DNA from 3 places in the Paenibacillus sp. FSL W7-1332 genome. Region 3 is predicted to be linked to each of the others. Evidence: riboswitches for the same ligand, from Rfam matches in the RefSeq annotation. Region 3 holds a riboswitch; each other region holds the start of a gene.

Region 1 (2,267 bases), 2.4 Mb from region 3:
ATCATGTTTCGTTTGTGCATGAATCTCTCCCCTTCGTTTTCGCTTTTTCCTAACTATACCATGACGTCCAGGCATCCGTGAAATGGAGACTCCAAGCCTATTATGGCAGGAGCCATATCTTTTCCAAGCTCCAGACTCTTACTAGGAATGAACCGATTCGAAGGGGATTTATTCATGGGCGCATCTTAATTCATATGCAAATTGTCTGTGGTTTTCCTTCAGGCTTGCACGGTTCGCTCGGCCGATTCGACGGTATGCTTCAGCAATGTAGCAATCGTAACGGGGCCGACACCTGCCGGTACCGGTGTAATCGCAGATGCCACCTTCGCGCAGGCTTCATAATCGCAGTCGCCGATATTCCCTTTATTGTAGCCGGCATCCAATACAACGGCACCCGGCTTAATCCAGCTCCCTTGAATGAAATTAGGTTTGCCTACGGCCGCAACCACGATATCCGCCTGGGACACAAGCTCCCCGAGGTTCCTCGTTCTCGAGTGGCAGATCGTAACGGTAGCATTGCGATTGAGCAGCATCATCGATACCGGCTTACCCAGAATCGGACTGCGTCCGACCACCACGGCATGCTTCCCTTCGATCGGCAGATCATAATAATCCATAATCGCAATAATCGCGGCAGGCGTACAAGACGGATAATCGGCAAAACCAAACGCATTTTGCGAGAAACCGAGCGTGGTTACTCCATCCACGTCTTTTTCAATGGCTATGGCATCAAAAGCCGCCCGTTCATCGATATGATGCGGTACCGGATGCTGCAGCAGAATACCGTGGACATTCGGATCCTCGTTCAGCTCTTGTATCGCGGCGATCAGCTCCTCAGTCGAGGTCGAGGTCTCCAGCACCACTTTCTTGGATATGATGCCAAGCCGCTCGCAAGCATTTCCCTTCATCCGTACATAGGTCGCCGAAGCAGGATCATCGCCAACCAGAATCGTTGCCAGACAAGGCGTTATCCCGTGCTGCTTCAATTCCTGTACCTTCACCGCCAGCTTTGCCTTAATATCATCGGATACCTTTTTTCCATCCAAAATTACGGGTTCCTTACTCATGCTAATCCGCTCCTTCGCCATTGTATTAAAAACATAAAGAGGCAAGGCGACTAATCGTCTCCTTACCTCTTGCCCAGGCGTACGGCATATGATCCTATGTGCTCCCTCTTGGTACCCCAAGCTACGCCAGTAACACACAGATAACTTTTTTTAAATATACCACGACTTTGGACTTCGCGCTACCGGTCATGAAGTTCACCTATTAAATCGTAATCTTTTTGATTAATTTGCAAGAATCGAGTATGTTGCCGATGGTACAAGCATAGAATGTCCTAAGAACAATTCGCTCCAGGAGGCCTTGAATGAAATATCCGGTAATCTTCAAAATGCTGCCCTTCATGATTCCGCTTGTCTTCGTGATACCGGTCTTGACGATATGGCTGCAGAACGATTCAAGTCTAATATCAAGCCGTGACATACAGCAGGTAAAAACGGTTTTTACGGGCATTTTCCTTGAGGCGCTTCCTTTTGTGCTGCTTGGAGTGCTGCTGTCGTCCCTTCTTCAGCTGTTCGTTAAAGAACAGTGGGTGCGTCGGATCACGCCCAAAAACCCGGTCATCGGCGTCCTGTTCGCTTCCATGCTGGGGATCGTGTTTCCCATCTGTGAATGCGGGATGATCCCGGTCGTCCGAAGGCTGATGCTTAAGGGGATGCCTGCCTACATCGCTGTAACCTTTATTCTCAGCGGACCTATCCTGAACCCCATTGTGTTCGCTGCGACGTTCATGGCCTTCCGCTCGCATCCCGAAGTGACGATCGGCCGGATGGGACTGGCTTTTGCAGTCGCGATAACGGTAGGTTTGCTTGTCTATGTTTTTTCAAGGAACAACCCGCTCAAGCGTTCCTTACAAGAGTTTTCCGAACAAGATTCCGCCGTTGGTGAACGCAAGCTGCACGAGCATCCCAAAACCTGGAGAAGCCTGTTTGTCCACGCCGGAGACGAATTGATCGAAATGGGCAAATACCTGGTTCTTGGCGCATTCCTGACAGCCTGCATCCAATCCTTCATTCCTAGAGAAGAGCTGCTGGCATTGGGGAACGGTCCCACCGCTTCTTACCTGTTCATGATGGGGTTTGCTTTCATCCTGTCCCTCTGCTCGACTTCGGATGCCTTTGTAGCATCGGCGTTCACGCACACCTTTACCGTAGGTCCGCTCGTATCCTTCCTCGTGCTCGGCCCGATGCTGGATTTCAAAAGCT
Region 2 (2,267 bases), 2.6 Mb from region 3:
CATCAGTTTGTTATGGTGCGATGCGTCGACTACCACGTCGGTTGAAATCCCGAGGACGTCACGGGGATGCGCAGCATTAACAAGTCTGAGCGCGGCAGGATTAACATAGTGGACAATGCCTTTTTTTGTTATGAGTACGGATAAGGGGAGTCCTTCCAACAGCTGCAAAAACGAATTTTCCTTCTCGTTTAGCTTCTGTTCCTTCAGCTCCAGCTGCTTCATAAGTTGTCTCAGCAAGGTTCGATCTTCAAACTGTACCAAGCAGCCACGGAAATTCTGCGCCAGCTCCTCCTTAACGCTGATACGTACACTGAGGTATACTTCACGATCGGATGGATGGTGGTAAACATATTCAAACTGGGTTATGGATTGCTGCTGATTTTGAGCGGCTCTTGCGTTCCAAACCACTTGATTCAATAAGGCGCGGATGCTGCTATCTTCTTGTGGCGCCCCGGCAGTTAACTCCTGCTGTGAATATCCCAATAGATCACTTAGTGCCGAATTGACCTTAAGAATCGAACCATCAAACGATATCAATGCCATTCCGATTACGGCTTGTTCAAAGGCAAAATCATGATTGGGGTTGGAATAGGGCAGCACAGCAAGTCTCCTTTCAAATATCTGACAGGAATGAATTTATCCATATTATATGTTGGACCCTATCATTCATCAATCCTTTAAAGCGATAGATCAATAACGAAATTTCTCGTTTTGGCGATAAATCCACCCTAAGAAGTGGCTTTCGCAATCGCTGAAGGATGCCATCGATATGCTGAAGTCTAAATCCTAATGTCGCCTTACGGTGATATTGCAATTAACGGGAAGATTAAGTATGATTTAAATAACAATGTATAGGTTTATGTGTAACTGGCGTAGCATGGGGGACCATGAGGGAGCACATAGATGACGACGGCCGTACGCCTGGGCAGAGGTAAGGGAAGCTTATTTCCCTTACCTCTTTATTATTTTCTGCTTTTTTTATAAGTCTCTGAAACTACGAAAAGGGGATAAAACAACGATGTTAAAAACGAAGAAAATACTGCTGCTAGGTTCGGGAGAACTCGGAAAAGAAGTCGTGATTGAGGCCCAGAGACTGGGTGTTGAAACCGTAGCGGTCGATCGTTATGCTGACGCTCCTGCCATGCATGTTGCCGATCACAGCCATGTCCTCGATATGCTGGATGGGGAGAAATTACGCGCAATCATCGAGCTAGAGAAGCCGGACCTGATCGTACCCGAAATCGAGGCGCTCGCTACTTCGGAGCTGGTTAGACTGGAGGAAGAGGGGTACCGGGTTATTCCTACTGCCAGAGCTGCGAAGCTTACGATGGATCGTGAAGGGATTCGCCGGTTGGCTTCCGAGGAGTTGGGACTGCCTACTGCAGGCTATCGATTTGCCGATACTTATGAGGAATTTAAACAGGCTGTCCTGGATATGGGCTTTCCGTGCGTGATAAAACCGCTGATGAGTTCCTCAGGCAAAGGCCAGAGTGTATGCCGCTGCGAAGGGGATATCGAGTCCTGCTGGAACATCGCGATGGAAGGCGGCCGCGTGCAGAACGGCAGAGTGATCATTGAGGAATTCATTACGTTCCAGTCAGAGATCACGCTTTTGACCGTTCGCTCCGTCAATGGAACAAGCTTCTGTGCGCCAATCGGTCATATTCAGGAGAGCGGGGACTATATCGAATCCTGGCAGCCGCACAACATGTCCGATGAGCAAATGGAGGAAGCTAAATATATTGCAAGGACGATTACCGACGAGCTTGGCGGATATGGATTGTTTGGTGTTGAATTGTTCCTTGCTGCGGATAAAGTGTATTTTAGCGAGGTGTCTCCGCGACCGCATGATACCGGCTTGGTTACGCTGGTGACGCAAAATTTATCTGAATTCGCGCTTCACGTCCGTGCCATTCTTGGTTTTCCAATCCCGGAGATCGAATTAATAACGCCGGGAGCCAGCCGTCCGCTGAAAGCTGCGCGAGAACTGGAGGACTACTCAATTACCGGTGCCGAGCAAGCACTGGCTGTTCCGAATACGCAGCTGCGCATTTTTGGGAAACCGGTGACCAAGGTTGGAAGACGGGTCGCAGTTGCGTTGTCAACCGCCTGCACATTAGAGGAAGCGCGTTCGCGTGCGAAGCAGGCTTTGGATGAGCTTGCTATTGAGGAAGCCTAATCATTACCGATTCTTAGGGTGGTGCATCCATAATCTCATGAAAAAAGATCAACCGATTTACCGGTTGATCTTTTTTTCATTGAAATGA
Region 3 (2,267 bases):
TCACTCTTCCGCAAATGTTCCATCATGTTCATATCCTCCCATAATCCATCGTTATTTTTTCTTGCAAACTTAAAACTACAAGTTGTCATCATTAAAAAAGCGAGTTCTCATTCGAATCAATCGCACAGCGTGGAATCATCCCTCTGCTCGAGTCGGTACACCGCACGTTCTCCGCCGATCAGCTTGGGGCGGGTATAAGCCGCAGTTACGCGCGCCTCCCCGATATAACGCTCGGTCGGCCGGAATGGAACCGCCACTCTCCGCAAATGCATGCCGATCAGCGTCTCGCCGATATCGACACCCGCATGGGCTTCAATCGATTCCGCAAGGCAGGGCTCCTTCATGCTGCGGTAAGCTGCAGAAGCCATCGACCCGCCCGCACCCGGAATGGGAACTGCCGCCACTTCCGTCAAGCCCAGCCGCTCGAGCAGCTCGCGTTCCATGACAAGCGCACGGTTCAGATGCTCACAGCATTGATAGGCCACCGCGAAACCGAATTCCGCTTGAACCGCGGCAATGCCCTGGAGAAGCTGCTGCGCCGTTTCAAGAGCGCCGCCCGTACCGATTCGGCGTCCAACCACTTCACTGGTGCTGGCTCCGATGACCAGCACTTTACCCGGGCCTAAATCGGCCGCTTCGGCCAGTTCGCGGACAATACGCGCTGTCTGTTCGTTCAAGGAAACCTTGGAGATATCCGTCATGTCACAGTCCTCCCGATGATTTTTTCACAGAAGATGCTTCAATCCCATATCACGATAGCCGCAGCTGTATTACGCGTTCACTTATCGCGATTCATTCTTCAGGTAACGCTCCTCGATGGCCTTGATCTTGTTCACGCGGCCGACATGGCGCTCGCCATGACTGAAATCCGTCGTCAGCCATGCGCTGACGATTTCGGCAGCAAGTCCGGGACCGACGACACGCTCACCCAGCGCAATCACGTTGCTGTCGTTATGCTCGCGCGTCGCTTTAGCTGAGAACACATCATGTGTCAGCGCGCAGCGAATGCCCGGCACCTTGTTGGCCGCAATGCTCATGCCGATCCCCGTACCGCAGATCAGAATGCCGCGGTCCGCTTCACCCGAGACGACCTTCTCGCACACCGGAAGGGCATAATCGGGATAATCCACGGAGTCGGAACAGCCGCAGCCCAGATCCTCCACCTCGTGTCCAAGACCCCGAATGACTCCCACGATTTCCTCTTTCAGACGAATGCCGGCATGATCCGTACCCAATGCAATTTTCATCTATGAAAAACCCCCTCGTATGTTCGCTTTTGCGTTTTAGCTTGTTTCATTATAACCCAAATCGGGCGCAAAAGACGAAAAAAGAGCAGTCGGCGCACGTATAGTGCTCCAAATGCTCTTTGCCCAGGCGACCGGCCGTATATTCCGATGCTCCATCGTGGTTTCATCCACTTCGTCGCCAGTTACACCGGATCATTTGTTTTTCACCTTCATCTTAAAGCAATACCATGCGAAAGGCAAGTGGCTTTTTAGCCCAATGGCAGGCTTTATATCTCTAAAAGCTAGACTTAGTTATGCCGATCCGCTTCCAGCTTGTCCAAAAGACGGAACAACGCCGTCCGTATCTCTGCGGCCGTCGCTTCATATTCCTCCCGCGAGCCTCCAAAAGGGTCGGAGATATCGAAGCTCGGGATGCGCTGACGCAGCTCGATCAGACGCTCCCGGTCACGGTCGCTGACATCGTGGCCCAGAGATCTGGCCAGCTCAAGCGCTGCATACAGACTATCCTGCTCCCGCAGATCGTCCAGCACCCGGCGGTCATCCTCAACAAACTCTTTCAGCGTGTGCATCTTGTCAGCGGCGTGCGGGAACTGCCTTATAGCATACTGCTTATGCGACTGGGTCAGCGTCAGAATCAGATCCGCCCATTCCACCAGGTTCGCGGTCAACGGCTTGGACACCAAGCGTTCCTGGATATCCTGGTCTCGCAGGATGGATTCCGCATGATGGGACACCGGCATTCCGTCCACGGCCGAGACGCCGGCGGACTTCGTTTCCAGCGGAATGCCCCGTTGTTTGGCAAGCTTTCTCAGCATGCCTTCCGCCATTGGACTGCGGCAGGTATTTCCCGTGCAGACAAACAGTATATTTTTCACGGTCCGTTCCTCCCGTTCGTAGGTTCTTTGGGGCTATTGTAACAAATATTGCGTCAAAAAATAAACATGGTGCCAAAGATAACCAAAATCAGTCCGCCCAGCATTTCACCGTACTCCCCCAGCTTATTGCTTACCTGACGGCCAA

Evidence for each region. A riboswitch is a leader RNA that binds a small molecule or an ion and turns the genes downstream of it on or off. The one in region 3 is predicted to bind ZMP and ZTP.
Region 1: it holds a riboswitch for ZMP and ZTP, as region 3 does, so the genes downstream of both, MKX98_RS20440 (tetrahydrofolate dehydrogenase/cyclohydrolase catalytic domain-containing protein) here and rpiB (ribose 5-phosphate isomerase B) in region 3, are expected to answer to the same signal.
Region 2: it holds a riboswitch for ZMP and ZTP, as region 3 does, so the genes downstream of both, purT (phosphoribosylglycinamide formyltransferase 2) here and rpiB (ribose 5-phosphate isomerase B) in region 3, are expected to answer to the same signal.

The regions. Positions count from the first base shown of each region.
Region 1 covers NZ_CP150209.1:4,576,118-4,578,384, forward strand. The annotation lists gene MKX98_RS20440 (tetrahydrofolate dehydrogenase/cyclohydrolase catalytic domain-containing protein) at 219-1,067, opposite strand; ZMP/ZTP riboswitch at 1,132-1,211, opposite strand; gene MKX98_RS20445 (permease) at 1,370-2,267, shown strand, end outside.
Region 2 covers NZ_CP150209.1:4,398,835-4,401,101, reverse strand. The annotation lists gene MKX98_RS19580 (ATP-binding protein) at 1-600, opposite strand, end outside; ZMP/ZTP riboswitch at 854-934, shown strand; gene purT (phosphoribosylglycinamide formyltransferase 2) at 1,019-2,179, shown strand.
Region 3 covers NZ_CP150209.1:6,976,309-6,978,575, forward strand. The annotation lists gene glyA (serine hydroxymethyltransferase) at 1-26, opposite strand, end outside; gene MKX98_RS31750 (TIGR01440 family protein) at 117-701, opposite strand; gene rpiB (ribose 5-phosphate isomerase B) at 783-1,247, opposite strand; ZMP/ZTP riboswitch at 1,362-1,443, opposite strand; gene MKX98_RS31760 (low molecular weight protein arginine phosphatase) at 1,535-2,122, opposite strand; gene MKX98_RS31765 (manganese efflux pump) at 2,176-2,267, opposite strand, start outside.